One region of the Conexibacter sp. W3-3-2 genome, then DNA from elsewhere that is predicted to be linked to it. Evidence: riboswitches for the same ligand, from Rfam matches in the RefSeq annotation. Region 1 holds a riboswitch; the other holds the start of a gene.

Region 1 (7,777 bases):
ATCTCGGCGTGCAGCGCGCGGCCGTCCTGCGTGATGACGAGGTGCTTGACACGCCGGTCGTGCTCCGCGGCGCGGCGCTCGACGAGGCCCCGCCGCTCCAGCCGGTCGACGATCCCGGTGACGTTGGAGTTGTCGCAGTGGAGCGTCGCGGCGAGCTCGCCCATCGGCGTCGGCTCGCCGCAGCTGAGGCGGCGCAGCGCCAGCCACTGCGGCGGCGAGAGGTCGCGCTCGCGCAGCGTGTCGAGGAACCAGCCGCGCGCCGGACCGGTGAGCTCGTGGACGAGACGCCAGGCCTCGACCGCGGGGGCCTGTCGGGTGCCGGTGGCCATCTCCCCGGATGGTAGCTGAGGTCCGCGATCGTTGATGACCTCAACGGTCGTGGGTGGGTGCGTATGCTTCGCGCCTGCGCCGTACCTCCGACCCACCGGATCGATGAGCGACTCCCGTCCCACCCCGTCCCCCGCGGCCGAGCGTCCCGCCGTCGCGCGGCGCTGGACGCCGCGCTGGATCGCCGGCGTGATCGCGCTGGTCGTCGCCGTGGTCGGCACGATCGCGGTCGGCCTGCAGGCCGGCTCGGACCTGCCGGGCGGACCCGACGTGCTGCGCGTGGCGTCCGCGACGCGCCTGGCCCCGACCGACCCCGCACCCGCGGCCCGCGACGGGCGGCTCGCGCTCGCCGTGGAGGGCGTCGCGTTCCCGGACCTCACCGGCCGCCCGCTGCGCTGGCAGGCCGTCGGCGCGCGCCGTGACGAGCTCGGCGGCCGCGCGATCACGACGGTCGCCTATCGCGACCCGGCGGGCGTCGCGATCGGCTACTCGATCGTCGCGGGGGCCGCGCTGGCCGCGAACCCCGGGGACGGCTCCGTCGAGCGCGACGGCACGACCTACCGCGTCTTCAACCGCGGCGGCCGCATCACGCTCGCCTGGGAGCGCGACGGCCACACCTGCGTCGTCGACGCCCCGCCCTCGGTCGACGTGCAGCGCCTCGTCGACGCGGCCACCGCCGGCGCGTAGCCGGGCCGCGCCCGCGATCCGGGCGTTCTGGGTGATCTGGAATCCATATGTGGCGCTCAGGTCACCCAGTACGGGGTGCGGGCCGTGCGGCGCCGGCGTTCTGGGTGATCCGGGACCCATATGTGGCGCTCGGATCACCCAGTACGGGGTGGGGTGCGTGGCGTGGGCGCGGCGCGGTGGCCGCGCGGACCGTGCTCGCCGTGGGCGTTCTGGGTGATCCGGGACCCATATGTGGCGCTCGGATCACCCAGTACGGAGGTGGGAGGTGCGCCCGCGCCCGCCGCGCGGCGTCAGGGGCGCTCGCGGAAGGCGCCCATCTCGCGGTGCAGGCGGCCGGCCTGGGCGATCAGGGGGAGGGCGAGCAGGGCGCCCGAGGCCTCACCGAGGCGCAGGCGCAAGTCGAGCAGCGGCTCGAGGCCGAGCTCGGCGAGCACGAGGCCGTGCGCGGGCTCGGCGGAGCGGTGACCGGCGATCAGGTGCTCGGCCAGGAGCGGCTCCTCCCGGACCGCGCACAGCGCCGACACGCTCGCCGCGTACCCGTCCAGCACGACCGGAAGCCGGCGGGCCGCCGCGCGCGCGGTCGCCCCGGCGAGCGCCGCCAGCTCCAGGCCCCCGGCCGTCCGCAGCGCCTCGTGGCCACCGAGCGCGCGCCCGCCGACCCGGGTCAGCACCGCCTCCACCGCGGCGCGCTTGCGGGCGATCCCGGCGTGGTCACTGCCGGTGCCCCGCCCGACCAGCCGCTCCGGGCCGGCCACGCCGAGGACCGCGGCCAGCGCCGCCGCGGTCGTCGTGTTGCCGATGCCGATCTCCCCGAGCACGACGCAGTCGACGCCCGCGTCGGCGAGCTCGTCGACGAGCGTCGCGCCCGCCTCGAGCGCCGCCCGCAACTGCGCCGCCGACAGCGCGTCCTCGCCGACGAGATCCGCCGTGCCGTCCGCGATCCGCAGGTCCCGCACGCCCGGCACCCGCGGTCCGCGCAGCCCGACGTCCGCCGCGAGCAGCCGGTGACCACCCGCCGCGCACAGCACCGCGACCGCGGTCTCACCGCGGCCGGTGGCGGCGAGGATCTCCCCCGACACGGTGCCGTCGAAGAGGCTCGTCCCGCGGCCGACGTGCCCGTGGTCGGCGGCCGCCACCAGGACCCCGGCGCGCAGCTGCGCGGGCGGGGCGGCCCCGGTGATCGACGCCCACCGCTCGACCACCGCGTGCAGGGCGCCGAGGCTCCCCGTGGGCGTGACGAGCTCGTCGAAGCGGTCCCGGGCGGCGACGAGCGCCCGGACGTCCGGCCCCGCACCGCCGAGCCCGTCACGGCCGGCGGAGGACGAGGCCCCGGCCGCTCGGGCGCGGGCGCTCACCGGCGCGGCGTCGTCCCAGCGGTCCTCCATCACCACGTCCCGCAGCGGCAGCCGCGCCGCCCAGCCCGCGGCCTCCAGGCCCGGCCGCACCGGTCGCTCGTCCGGCCAGCCGAGGCACAGCCACGCCATCGGCTCGACCCGCGCCGGGATCCCGAGCAGCTCGCGCAGGTCGTCGGGCCGGTAGAAGCTCACCCAGCCGACGCCCAGGCCCTCCGCCCGTGCGGCGAGCCACACGTTCTGGATCGCGCACGCCGTCGAGTACACGTCGGTCTCCGGGATCGTGCCGCGGCCGAACACCTCGGCCCCGTCCTCGCCGCGGTCGCAGCAGACGACCAGGCCGATCGGGGCCTCCACGACCCCCTCGATCTTCTGGTCCAGGAAGTGCCCGGCGCGCTCGTCGAACCGCTCCGCCTGTCGCAGACGCTCCCGCTGCGCGATCGTCCGCATCGCGCTGCGCGTGCCCCGGTCGCGCACCACCACGAACCGCGTCGGCTGCATCAGCCCGACGCTCGGCGCCCGGTGGCCGGCCGTCAGGACGCGCTCGAGGACGTCGTCGGGGATCGCGTCCGGGCGGAACCGGCGGATGTCCCGGCGCTGCTCGATCACCGCGTGGACCGCGGCACGGGCGTCGTCCGCGAACCGCCACGCGCGAGGGTCCGCCGCCCGCTCCGCGGCCCGTGACGGATCGAATCCCGCCGGGGTCGGCGGGCGCACGAACGCGTCGGAGGACGACGGGGGCCGGGACATGGGGGCGACAACGGTAACGCGACACGGCGTCGTTGACGTTCGTGCGTCGCGTTCGCTAGGTTGGCCGACGAACCACGTGGCGGCGCGCAGGAACCCGGTTGAAATCCGGGGCGGTCGCGCCACTGTGTCCGGGGAGCGACCCTCAAGCAGCCACGGCCCGCAACGGGCTGGAAGGCGAGGCGAGCAGCGATCCGGGAGCCAGGACACTCCGCCCGCCACGGCCCATCGATTCGGGACGCCTGATCCCGGGAGGCCTCATGAACACCACCGCTGCGCCCACGCCCGTCCCCGTCCGCGATCTGCTCCCCGCGATCGTCGCGGCGGCCGCGATGCTGGTGCTGCTGTACCTCGTCCAGTTCGACCAGGGCGCCGTCTCGCAGACCGGCAGCTTCCTGCACGAGCTGGTCCACGACGCCCGGCACCTGCTGGGCGTGCCCTGCCACTAGCGGCCAGGGGACATAGCCATGACCTGGGCTCCCATCCGCCGGGGGGTCGTCGTCGGCGTGCTCGCCGGGCTGCTCGCCGGCCTGTTCGCGTACCTCGTCGGCGAGCCGCTCGTGCAGGACGCCATCGACATCGAGGAGTCGAAGGCCGCCGCGCACGCCGGCCTGACCTTCATCCCCGCCCACATCTCCGACGTCGTCGTCTCCCGGGACGCGCAGCGCGGAGGCCTGTTCCTCGGCAACGTCCTCTACGGCGTCGCCATGGGCCTGATCTTCGCGGTCGTGTTCCTCGCGGTCCGTGGCCGCGGCCGCGCCCGCAGCGACTGGCAGCTGTCGCTCGTCATCGCCGGCTGCGCGTTCGTGGCGCTCGTCGCGCTCCCGTTCGTGAAGTACCCGGCCAACCCGCCCGCCGTCGGCGACCCCGACACGATCGGGGACCGCACCGCCTACTACGTGATCCTGCTCGTCGCCGGCGCCCTGTCGGTGCTCGCCGCGATCCGCGTCGGCCGGCTCGCCGAGAGCGGCGGGGAGGAGCCGTGGCGCCGGCCGCTGGCGATGGTCCTGACGTTCGGGGTGCTCGCGCTCGTCCTCGTGCTCGCGCTGCCCGACGTCGACGAGGTGCCGTCGGACTTCCCGGCGTCGCTGCTGTGGCAGTTCCGGCTCAGCTCGCTGGGCACGCAGCTCGTCTTCTGGACGTCGCTGGGCATCGGCTACGGCATCGCCGCCGACCGGGCGCTGCGCCCCGCCGCCGCGCGGGCCGCGGTGACGACCTAGGAGGCCCGGTGCGACGGCTGGTGCTGGTCCGGCACGCGCGCACCGCCGCGGTGCGCGCCGCCGGCTTCCCCACCGACGACGAGCCGCTGGACGCGACCGGCGTGGCCGCCGCCCGCGCCGGGGCCGCCGCGGTCGCCGCCGCGGGCTGGGCGCGTGACGGCGCGCTGCGCTCCCCCTGCCGCGGGCGGGCGAGACCGCCGCGCTGCTGGGCCTGCCCGACGCGACGCCCGTCGCCGCCCTGGCCGAGGCCGACTTCGGACGCTGGGCGGGGCGCACCCTCGCCGAGGTCGCCGCGGGGGACCCCGACGCGGTCACCGCCTGGATGACCGATCCCGCCGCGGCGCCGCACGGCGGCGAGTCGCTGGCCGACGTCGTCGCGCGGGTCGGCGCGTGGCTCGACACGCGGGCCGCGCCCGACGGGCCGGAGGGCCGGATGCTCGCGGTCACGCACGGCGGCGTGGTGAAGGCCGCGCTCGTCCACGCGCTCGGCGCGCCGCTCGACGCCTTCTGGCGCCTGGACGTCGCCCCGCTCGGCGTGACCGAGCTGCACGCCCACGACGGCCGCTGGACCGTCGCCGGGGTCAACCGGCCGCTCGTCGCCGCGCCCGCCCCCGCCGCCGACGCGGCCGTCACGCCCGACCGCCGCGGCCGCGAGCCGCGCGCACTCGGCGCGGTCTGGGGCAGCCGATGAGCGCGGTCGCGCTGCTCGGCGGCTGGACCGCCGACGCGCTCCTGGGCGACCCGCGCCGCGGCCACCCGGTCGCCGGGTTCGGCCACGTCGCGTCCCGCGTGGAGGCCGCCGCGCACGCCCCGCGCCGCGGCCGCGGCGCGGCGTGCGTCGCCGCGCTCGTCGGCGGGACCGCGCTGCTGGCCGAGCTCGCCGCCCGTCGGCTCGGCCGCGGCCCGGTGCTCGTCGCGGTCACCTGGGCGGCGCTCGGCGGCCGCTCGCTCGGCACCGTCGCCGCGCGGATCGCCGCGCACCTGCACCGCGACGATCTCGCCGGCGCGCGCACCGCGCTGCCCGCGCTCGTCGGCCGCGACCCCGCGGCGCTCGACGCCGACGGCGTCGCCCGCGCGGTCGTCGAGAGCGTCGCCGAGAACACGAGCGACGCGGTCGTCGGCGCGCTCTTCTGGGGTGCGGTCGCCGGGCCCGCCGGGGTCGCCGGGTTCCGTGCCGCGAACACGCTCGACGCCATGTGGGGGCATCGCTCCGACCGCTACGCCGACTTCGGCTGGGCGGCCGCCCGGCTCGACGACGCGCTCGGCGCCGCGCCCGCCCGGCTCACCGCGGCGCTCACCGCCGCCGCCGCACCGCTCGTCGGCGGCTCCCCCGCCCGGGCGCTCGCCGCCGCCCGCTCCCCGGCCGCGCTCGCCCACCCGTCCCCCAACGCGGGCGTCGTCGAGGCCGCGTTCGCCGGGGCGCTCGGCGTGCGGCTCGGCGGGCGCCTGAGCTACGGCGGTCGCACCGAGGACCGCCCCGTCCTGCACGCGACCGGACGGTCCGTCGCGGTCGGCGACGTCGCGCGCGTGGTCCGGCTCTCCCGCGCGGTCGGGCTCGGGGCCGCGGGCGTCTGCGCGCTCGCCCGCCACGCCGCCCGGAGGACCGGGCGATGAGGGGCGCGCTGCTCGTCACCGGCACCCACTCCGACGCGGGCAAGTCGCTCGTCACCGCCGGCATCTGCCGCTGGCTGCACCGCCAGGGCGTGCGGGTCGCGCCGTTCAAGGCGCAGAACATGGCGCTCAACAGCGTCGTGACGCGGGACGGCGGGGAGATCGGCCGCGCCCAGGCCGTGCAGGCCGCCGCCTGCGGCCTCGAGCCGCAGATCGCGATGAACCCGATCCTCATCAAGCCCTCCGGCTCCGGGCACAGCCAGGTGATCGTCAACGGCCGCCCCTACGCGGACGCCGACGCGCGCAGCTACCAGTCGCTGAAGGACGAGCTGAAGCCGATCGTCGCGCAGGCGCTCGCCGACCTGCGCGCCCGCTACGACGTCGTCATCTGCGAGGGCGCCGGCTCCCCCGCGGAGATCAACCTCCGCCACGCCGACCTCACGAACATGGGGCTCGCGCGCGCCGCCGACCTCCCGGTCCTGCTCGTCGGCGACATCGACCGGGGCGGCGTCTTCGCGTCGCTCATCGGGACGCTCGCCGCCCTGGATCCCGACGACCAGGCGCACGTCGGCGGCTACCTCGTCAACAAGTTCCGCGGCGACCTCGGGATCCTCGCCCCCGGACTCGAGGACCTCCGCGCCCGCACCGGCCGCCCGACGCTCGGGGTGCTGCCGTTCGCCGAGGACCTGTGGCTCGACGTCGAGGACTCGCTCGCGCTCGACGCGCGCGCCGACCGCACCGCCCCCGACGTCGCCGCCGCCGACGTGCTCGACGTCGCCGTGCTGCGCCTGCGCTGGATGAGCAACTTCACCGACGTCGACGCGCTCGCCTCCGAGCCCGGCGTGCGCGTGCGCTTCACGCGCTCGCCCGCCGACGTCGCGCGCGCCGACCTCGTCGTCATCCCCGGCACCAAGGCGACGGTCGAGGACCTCGCCCGCCTGCGCGCCGACGGCCTCGACCGCGCGCTCGCCGACCGCGCGGCCGCCGGGGGCGCGATCCTCGGCATCTGCGGCGGCTACCAGCTGCTCGGCGCCCGGATCGAGGACGAGGTCGAGTCGCGGCGCGGCGTCGTCGACGGGCTCGGGCTGCTGCCGGTCACGACGCGGTTCGCCCCCGACAAGGTCCTGCGCACCTGCACCGGGACCGCCCCGGACCTCGACGCGCCCGCCGGCGGCTACGAGATCCGGCACGGCCGCGTCGCGACGACCGGCGGACGGCCGTGGCTGCGTCACGACGACGGCACCGACGAGGGCTGCGTCGCCGGCGCGGTCCGCGGCACCTCGTGGCACGGCGTGCTCGAGCACGACGCCCTGCGCCGCGCGCTCCTGCGCGACGTCGCCGCGCGCACCGGCCGCGCGTTCCGTCCCGGGACCGCGTCGTTCGCCGCCGTCCGCGCCGCCCACCACGACACGCTCGGCGACCTCGTCGAGCAGCACGTCGACACCGCCGCGCTCACCGACCTCATCACCGGCGGGGTCCCCGCCGGGCTGCCCTCGCTCACCCTGACCCTGGAGGCGCCCGCGTGCTCCGCTTCGTGACGACCGCCGACACCGAGATCCTCGCCACCGCCGGAGCGGTCCGCCGGCTCCCCGACGACTTCCCCGAGGTGCGCTGCGCCAACCCGCGCGGCACCCGCGAGATCGAGGCGTTCTGCGACCACGTCCTCGACGGGGCGCGCGTCGTCGTCCTGCGCGTGCTCGGCGGCCGCCGCGGCTGGGACGGCGGCGTCGACCGGCTCGCGCAGCGCTGCCGCGAGGAAAGCGTCGCGCTGATCGCGCTCGGCGGCGAGGCGCGACCGGACGCGGAGATGACCGCGCTCTCCACCGTGCCCGC
Region 2 (7,777 bases), 2.4 Mb from region 1:
TCCCGGCGAGCGCGGAGCCCGCGAAGAGCAGCACGAGGACGAGCGCGGCGGCGAGGAACGCGAGGTCGTGCCGCGACCAGGGACGGTGGGCGGGCCGGGCGCGGTGCGTGGCGCCGTAGCCGCGGACCTCGAGCGTCGCCGCGACGTCGACGGCCCGGTCCAGCGCGCCGGACGCGACCGCCCGGAGGATCACCACGCGGTCGGCGCGGCTGGGTCCGGCACCGTCCGGAGCGACCGCGCGCGAGCGGCGCGCGAGCTCGAGGCGGCGGCCGTCGCGGGCGAGCACGGGCACGAGCCGGGTCGCGAGCGTCGCGGTGAGCGCCGAGCGGAACGACACGCGGCGGAAGAGCTTCAGCAGCTCGTCCGGGTCGACACAGGCGGTGAAGAGCGCGAAGGCGAGCGCGACGACGACGATCCGCGCCCCGAGGATCACCCCGTAGAGGAGCGCCTCGACGGTGAGGTCGACCTGGCCGAACGGCGGGATCTCCCCGAGCCGCGCGAACACGGTGAGACCCTCGCGCACGACCAGCGGGTTGATGAGCCCGAAGACGATCGCGAGCGGGACGACGTACTTCGCGGTCCGGCCGAGGTCGGCGAGCACGCCGGCGCCGGCGGCGCTGACGAGGACGGCGGTGGCGACGGCGCCGAGCAGGAGCGGGTGCTCCAGCAGGGCGCCGGCCGCGAGCACGAGGCAGAAGAGGGCCCCGGCGGACGCGCGGGTCGCGTGCAGCGGGCTCGCGAGCCGCCGGTAGGTCACGGCGTGGCGGGCGCGGCGGTCGTCGGGACCTCGGGCAGCCCCAGACCGCCGTCGGGGGCGCCGCCGCCGCTGGCGTAGGCGAACTTCCGGGCGAGCGTCGCCGGGTCCAGGGCGCTGGTCGCGGCGCGCAGGCCGGTGTCGTCGGTGCCGGTGAGCACCCAGACGGGCGGGGCGTCGTCGACGCGCACGGCGGCGACGAGACCGGCACCGGGGCCGAGCGTCCGCGTCGTCCGGCCGCGCGGGTCCAGCACCGCGATCGACCTGCCGTCGGCGGCGGGTCGCGCGTAGACGCCGCTGACCTTCGGGCCCTGCTCGAGCTGGCGGACGGTCTTGTCGGCCCGGATCTGCTCGTAGCGGCCGACGATCACGCGGATCGTCTCGGCGGCGAGCGAGCGCTGCAGGCCGCCCTTGCCGACGACGATGCCGAGGCTGACGAGCCGGTCGCGGACGGCGTCGCAGGTCGTGCTCTCGAGCTCGACGCACTCGACGCGGACGGGCAGGCGCTTGCCCTCGACCCCGTGCACGAACGGCTCCGGGTAGGTGCCGACGACGGCGGGCACGTCGTTGGTGAGGCCCCAGTCGTGGTGGTCCCACCAGACGTGGTCGCCCTCCTTGACCTCGTAGGAGGTCGCGCCCTCCTGCGAGAGGACGCCGTTGACGTAGAAGAACCAGTCGACCGGCCGGCCGTCGCGGGTGCCGCCGGCGACGCCGTCGATCGACTGCACGAAGCCGCCGCCGTAGCGGGTCTGCACCTTCGCGTTGCGCTGCAGGAGCCGCATGACGGTGTCGGCGCCCCGGGACTGCGGGTCGTCGCGCTCGTCGAGGACCTTCGTGCCGAAGTCCTGGGTGATCGTCAGGCGGGTGTCGGTCGGGGTGGCTCCCGCGCCCAGCCCGCAGGCGGCGAGCGTCGTGCTCGCCCAGACGAGGGCGAGCAGCGCGGCGAGGCGGCGGACGGGACGCGGGCGCACGGTCATCAGGACACGAAGAACACGACGCGGTTGCGGCCGCGCTGGAGCGTGCGGTCGACGTTGCCGGTGCTGTCGGTGCTGCGGACGTCCAGAACGTAGCGGCCCTTCGGGAGCGCGGACGGCAGCAGGTAGGACCAGTCGGCGCTGGTGCCGGCGTCGAAGAACGTCGCGTTCGCGGCGCCGCACTTCTTGGTCGTGACGAGCCGCTCACGGGCCCCGTCGAACCGCTGGCAGGTCCGGCCGTTGGTGCGGGTCAGCCGCAGCTGGACCTTGGCGATGCCCTGGGCGTCGGTCGCGCGGCCCGCCAGGGTGCGCGGTCCCTTGCCGCGCGCGAACCGCTGCTGCTCGGTGACCGAGGCGATGCTGCCGCCGGGGGCGCGGGTGTCCTTCGTGCCGCAGAGCCCGTCGTCGCCGAGCGTCTGGCAGGGGGCGGGCAGCGTCGTCGGCTGCGGCGCGGGCGGCTGACCGGGCTTCGTGGTGCCGCAGAAGCCGTCGGCGCCGTCGGTGACGCAGACGGTGACGGCGGGCGAGCGCGAGTCGATCACGAGGCCGCCGGTCTGCGTGCCGGGCAGCGACGCCTTCAGCGTCGTCTCTCCACGCTGCGTGAGCGTGACCGTCGCCTTGCCGTCGGCGGCGGTCGTGACACCCGCGCCGCGGATGGTGGCGCCGCCGGCCGGGGCCTTGACGCCCTCGCCGGGGCTCCCGGTCGGCGCGGTGTACTTGTCGACCTGCACGGTGAAGGGGGTGCCCGGCGAGACGCGGGCAGGGGCGCCGGTCAGCGTCAGCGGGACGACGGTCGGCTCGAACGAGCTGCCGCTGACGTCGGCCATCATGACCACGCGATCGCCCTCCGCGACGACGTCGCTGCACGCGCCGCCGCCGTACTTCTCGTTGAGCCACTCGCCCCAGTAGTCGTTCTGGGTGAAGGTGTGGCTCTCGCCGAGGATCGTCGAGGTGAACGCCTGCCGGTCCCAGTTGCCGGCCGTCGCCTTCTCGATGGCGGCGGCGACCGTGTTGGCGGGGCAGTTCCCCGGGGCGGGCGTCGGGCGCCCGTCGAGCGTGACGGTCGTCTGCTCCAGCAGCGTCGCGCTGGCGCCCTCGATGCGGACGGTGACGGTGGGCGCCGCGAGGGAGACGGCCGGCGCCGCGAGCGCGACGGCGGTGAGGGTGGCGGCCAGGAGGCCGCGGGTGGCGTGCTGCATGGCAGGCAACCCCTTTCCACGAGGGTCGTGTGCTGGTGGTCGGAGGCAGGTCTCCTGGCTCCCGGGCCTACCCCTCCGCGCCTTCCCGTGGTCGATGACCCGGTGGCGTCGTGCGGGGGGCGTCCCCGGTCACAGTGGCGGGTCCGCGCCGGATTCGCACCGGACTTCCCTTCACCACCGACCTTGAACGCGGGGAAGTCTACGCGCGCGACGCATCTGACATCGTTGCGGCCATGACCGTCAACCTCACCCGCATCTACACGAAGCTCGGCGACGGGGGCGAGACGCACCTCGGGGACATGAGCCGCGTGCCGAAGACGCATCCGCGGATCGAGGCGTACGGCGACATCGACGAGCTGAACTCGCAGATCGGCGTGACGATCACGGTCGACGGGCTGCCGGAGCGGTACGTCGCCTGGCTGCAGCGCGTCCAGAACGACCTCTTCGACCTCGGTGCCGACCTGTCGGTCCCGGAGCCGGAGCCGGCCGCCGACGGGGAGGCGCCCGCGCGCGAGCGGCTGCGCGTGCGCCCTGAGCAGGTGGCGTGGCTCGAGTCGATCTGCGACGAGGTCAACGCGACGCTCGCCCCGCTCAAGAGCTTCATCCTGCCGGGCGGCACCGCGGCCGCCGCGCACCTGCACGTGTGCCGCACGGTCTGCCGCCGCGCCGAGCGCCGCTCGATCCTGGTGACGGACGCCAACCCGGAGGTCGTGCGCTACCTCAACCGGCTCTCCGACCTGCTGTTCATCCTCGCGCGCGGCGCCAACGGCGACGCCGAGCCCCTCTGGGAGCCCGGCCGCTACCGGTGAGCGGGCCGCTCGCCGACGCGCGGACCGCGGTCGCGTTCCTCACGCGCATCCCGGTCTCCGACGGCCGGACGCTCGACGCCGCCGGGCTGAGCCGGGCGGCGATGTGGTTCCCGGCGGTCGGGCTGCTCGTCGGCGGCGTGCTCGGCGGCACCCGGCTGCTCGCCGACCTCGCGGTCGATCCGGCCCCGGCGACGTTGCTGGCGCTGTTCGCCGCGATCGTGATCACCGGCGGCTTCCACGAGGACGGGCTCGCCGACGTGTCCGACGCCTACGGCGCGCACGTCACGCGCGAGCGGCGCCTGGAGATCCTGAAGGACTCGCGGGTCGGCACCTACGGGGGCCTGGCCCTGGTGTTCATGGTGCTGCTGCCGTTCAGCGTCCTGGTCGGCCTGTCCGGCGAGGACGTGCTGCTGGCCGCGCTGACCGCGCACGTGCTGGGCCGCTGGTCGGTCCTCCCCCACTCGCTGCTCGCGGCGCCCGCGCGCGCGGGTGGATCCGGGACGCTCGTGCGCGCGACGCCGGTGGGCCTGGCGGTCACGTCGGTCTTCGCGGTGGCGGTCGCGGTGCTGTGCGCCGGGGTCGGGCCGGGACTGCTGGCGGTCGGCGTCGCGGTAGTGCTGACGTTCGGCGGCGGGCTCGTGCTGGCCCGGCAGTTCGGGGGCGTGACCGGCGACAGCTTCGGCGCGGTCAACAAGGTCGTCGAGCTGGCGACCTACGTGGTGCTCGCGGCCGCCTGGTCCTGAGCGTCGGCGACCGGTCCGCCGAGCGTGCGTGCGAGCGCGGCGGCGAGCAGCGCGGCGAGCCCGGCGATCGCGATCGCCCCGGCCGTCCACGTCGGGCGCGTGAGCGTGTACTCGGCGACCTTGCCGGGTCGGCTGAACGCCACGGCCCCGACCATTGCGGCCGCGCCGGCGCCGAGCGCGATCGGCCCGACGGCGTCGATCGGCCGCGCCTGCCCGTCGCGGACGAGCGCCCAGCGGGGGCGGCGCTCGGGTCGGCGCTGCTCGGCGAGGGCGAGTGCGGTGACCGCGAGGAGCACCCACATCGCGGCGTTGAGGAAGCCGCCGATCACGTCGGACGGGAAGTGCCAGCCGAGCGCGAGGATCGAGTAGCTGACGCAGATCGCGAACGCCCCGCCCGCGGCCGCGGCGGTGGGCCGCAGGCGCGGCGGCATCGCGAGCACGGCGAGCAGGCCGAGCGTCATCGACGCGCTGGCGTGCCCGCTGGGCCAGGAGGCGGCGGCGATCTGCCCGTTGCCGAGCCAGTCCTCGTAGCGCTCGGTCGCCAGCAGCGGCTTGAGCAGCGTGGTGGTCGCGCCCGCGCAGACCAGGACGACGGGGATCAGCGCGGCGAGCCGCACGCGACCGCGGGCGAGCGCGACGAGCGCGAGCGAGAAGCCGATGAGGCCGTAGGCGTCGGGGTCGGCGAGGTGCGCGATGCGGTCGATGATCGGCGTGACCTCGGGCTGGTTGAGCCCGACGAACCCCTGCAGCGTGGCGCTGTCGCGGAACTGGGCGCGCGGTGAGAGCAGCGCGATCGCGCCCGTGACGGCGAGGCCGACGAGGCACATGAGGGCGCCGAGCGCGGGTGGTCCGGGACGACGGAGCACCCTTCCAGGGTAGCGGGCGTCCTGCACGGTCCCGCCCGGTCGCAGGGGGACGCCGACGCGCCGCGAACTCCCCGTCCATGAGCAGCGTCGGCGAGATCCCCAGCTGGGTCGGCACGCGCGTGGAGGGCCTCGACGGCCGTCCGGTCGGGCGCGTGGAGGCGGTGCAGATCGCCGACCGGGCGGCGTGCCCGACGGGGCTGCTCGTGCGCCTGTCCGACGGCTCGCGGGCGCTGGTGCCGCTGCAGGGCGCCCGCCGCGGTCCCGGGGTCGTGCGCGTCCCCGTGCACTGATCGACCGGATCCGCGACGATCGCCGCCAGTTCCGGGGCCGGCGGTCGTTCCCGCCTGCATGCCCCTCGCCCGGATCGCGCTCCTCGCGACGCTGCCCCTGCTGCTCCTGCCCGCCGCGGCGGACGCCCAGAAGCGGATCGTCGGCGGCGGGCCGACCGCGCCGGGCGCCTACCCGGCACAGGCGCACCTGCGGATCGACCTCGGCGCGGCATCCCTGTCGTGCGGTGGCACCCTCATCTCGCGCACGAAGGTCGCGACCGCCGCCCACTGCCTCGACGCGGCGAACTACGCGCTGCCGCTCGTCGTGCCCCGCCCGGTCGCGATCGCGCCGGAGCGCGTGACGGTGTCGCTGGGCTCCGACCTCGCCGGCCAGGGCGACCGGCAGGTCGCGTCCGCCGTCCAGCTGCATCCGGACTACGACCCGCGCACGTCGGCCAACGACGCCGCGGTGATCACGCTGCCACAGCCGGCGACCCAGCAGCCGCTGAGCGTCGTCGACCCCGCGGTCGACGCGGCGTCCTACGCGACCGGCCGTCCCGCGGTGGTCATCGGCTGGGGCCGCACGACCGACGGCGGACAGGCGTCCGCGCGCCTGCTCGAGGTCGAGGTGCCGGTGGTGAGCGACGCGGACTGCAACGACGCGAACTCCTACGCGGGCAGCCTCGTGGTCGACGTGATGCTGTGCGCGGGCCTGCCCGAGGGCGGGAAGGACTCCTGCCAGGGGGACTCCGGCGGGCCGCTGATGACGCGCTCGAGCGGGGCGCTGAAGCTCGCCGGGATCGTGTCGTTCGGCGACGGCTGCGCGGCGCCACAGAAGTACGGGGTCTACACGGAGGTCGGGGCGGCCGCGATCCAGGGCTTCCTGGCGACCGCGGCCGGCGCGCCGCCGAAGGCGACGGTCGACGCGGTAGCCGGGGCGGTCGCGGGGCGGGCCACGACGGTCCGCGTGAGCGCGAGCGATCCGACCCCGGGCGGCGGCATCGCCGCGGTGGCCTGGGACCTCGACGGCGACGGCGCGTTCGACGACGCCACGGGCCTGAGCGCGCCGTGGATCCCCACGGCGGCCGGTGACCAGGCGGTGCGGGCGCGCGCCAGCGACAGCGACGGGATGGTCGTCGTCGCCGAGCGGGTCGTGACGGTCGCCGCCCGCGGCTCCGAGGGCACGGCCGCGTCGCCGTCGGTCTCCGGCGCGTCGGCCGGGTCGACGCCCGCGGGGTCGACGCCCGCCGGGTCCCCCCGGCCGGGTCCGCGACGGCGACGACCACCACGGCGTCCGGTGTCGCCGCGGCCGGTGGGCCCGCGTCGCAGTCCGGGGCGGCGGGCACCGGGAGCGGGCGGGCGCGGCTCGCGACGGTCAGCGCCCGCGGGGTCCGCGGCACGCTGCGGCTGCGCGGCACCGTGACCGGGACGACCTGCCGCGCCGCGCGCGTCCGGGTGACCGTGACGCGCTCCGGGCGCCGCGTCGCGCGCCGCACGGTCGCGGTCGACGGGCGCTGCGCGTTCGGTGCGGCGCTGCGCCTGCGCGGCCGCCTGACGATCGGGCTGGAGCTGCTGCAGTCCGACGGCACGGTGACGCGGCTGGGGAGCCGCACGCGCCGCGTGTCCTAGTTCCCCGCGAGGCGGTGCGTCCTGCCAGACTGCTCCGATGGTCCGCATCTCCACCCTGCTGCTCGCCGTGGTCCTGCTGCTCGGCGCCTCCGTCGCCGTCGCCAAGTCCGTCGACGGCGGCCGCGGACCCGACCGCCTCGGCGGCACCGGCGCGGAGGACCGCCTGTCGGGCAACGGCGGCAACGACCGCCTGCGCGGCCTCGCGGGCGACGACCGGCTGAACGGCGGCACGGGCAACGACGACGTCGACGGCGGCCCCGGCGAGGATCAGATCGACGGCGGCCAGGGCGACGACAAGATCGTCGCCGGTCCCGGCAACGACACGGTCGAGGGCGGCGACGGCCACGACACGATCTACGGCGGCGAGGGCGACGACGTGATCCGCGGCGGCCGGGCCGGGGACACGATCTTCGGCGGTCCCGGCGACGACGTGATCTATGGCGGCAGCGCCCCGGACACCGTCGACTGCGGGCCGGGCGACGACGTCGCCTACTTCAACCTCAACAGCGAGCGGCGCACCCGCTACCGCAACTG

What was found. A riboswitch is a leader RNA that binds a small molecule or an ion and turns the genes downstream of it on or off. The one in region 1 is predicted to bind cobalamin.
Region 2: another riboswitch for cobalamin. It lies ahead of GKE82_RS04495 (hypothetical protein); the one in region 1 lies ahead of GKE82_RS15950 (CbtB domain-containing protein).

The regions. Positions count from the first base shown of each region.
Region 1 is NZ_WLYW01000001.1:3,280,824-3,288,600, forward strand. It holds gene GKE82_RS15935 (MarR family winged helix-turn-helix transcriptional regulator) at 1-329, opposite strand, end outside; gene GKE82_RS15940 (hypothetical protein) at 433-1,014, shown strand; gene bluB (5,6-dimethylbenzimidazole synthase) at 1,305-3,116, opposite strand; cobalamin riboswitch at 3,205-3,324, shown strand; gene GKE82_RS15950 (CbtB domain-containing protein) at 3,374-3,562, shown strand; gene GKE82_RS15955 (CbtA family protein) at 3,581-4,333, shown strand; gene GKE82_RS15960 (histidine phosphatase family protein) at 4,545-5,024, shown strand; gene GKE82_RS15965 (CobD/CbiB family cobalamin biosynthesis protein) at 5,021-5,947, shown strand; gene GKE82_RS15970 (cobyric acid synthase) at 5,944-7,482, shown strand; gene cobN (cobaltochelatase subunit CobN) at 7,467-7,777, shown strand, end outside.
Region 2 is NZ_WLYW01000001.1:898,593-906,369, forward strand. It holds gene GKE82_RS26785 (energy-coupling factor transporter transmembrane component T) at 1-757, opposite strand, end outside; gene GKE82_RS04490 (DUF4430 domain-containing protein) at 754-1,725, opposite strand; gene GKE82_RS04495 (hypothetical protein) at 1,731-2,927, opposite strand; cobalamin riboswitch at 2,954-3,128, opposite strand; gene GKE82_RS04500 (cob(I)yrinic acid a,c-diamide adenosyltransferase) at 3,161-3,736, shown strand; gene cobS (adenosylcobinamide-GDP ribazoletransferase) at 3,733-4,479, shown strand; gene GKE82_RS29735 (phosphatase PAP2 family protein) at 4,449-5,345, opposite strand; gene GKE82_RS04515 (hypothetical protein) at 5,423-5,635, shown strand; gene GKE82_RS04520 (serine protease) at 5,694-7,037, shown strand; gene GKE82_RS04525 (hypothetical protein) at 7,034-7,243, shown strand; gene GKE82_RS04530 (calcium-binding protein) at 7,281-7,777, shown strand, end outside.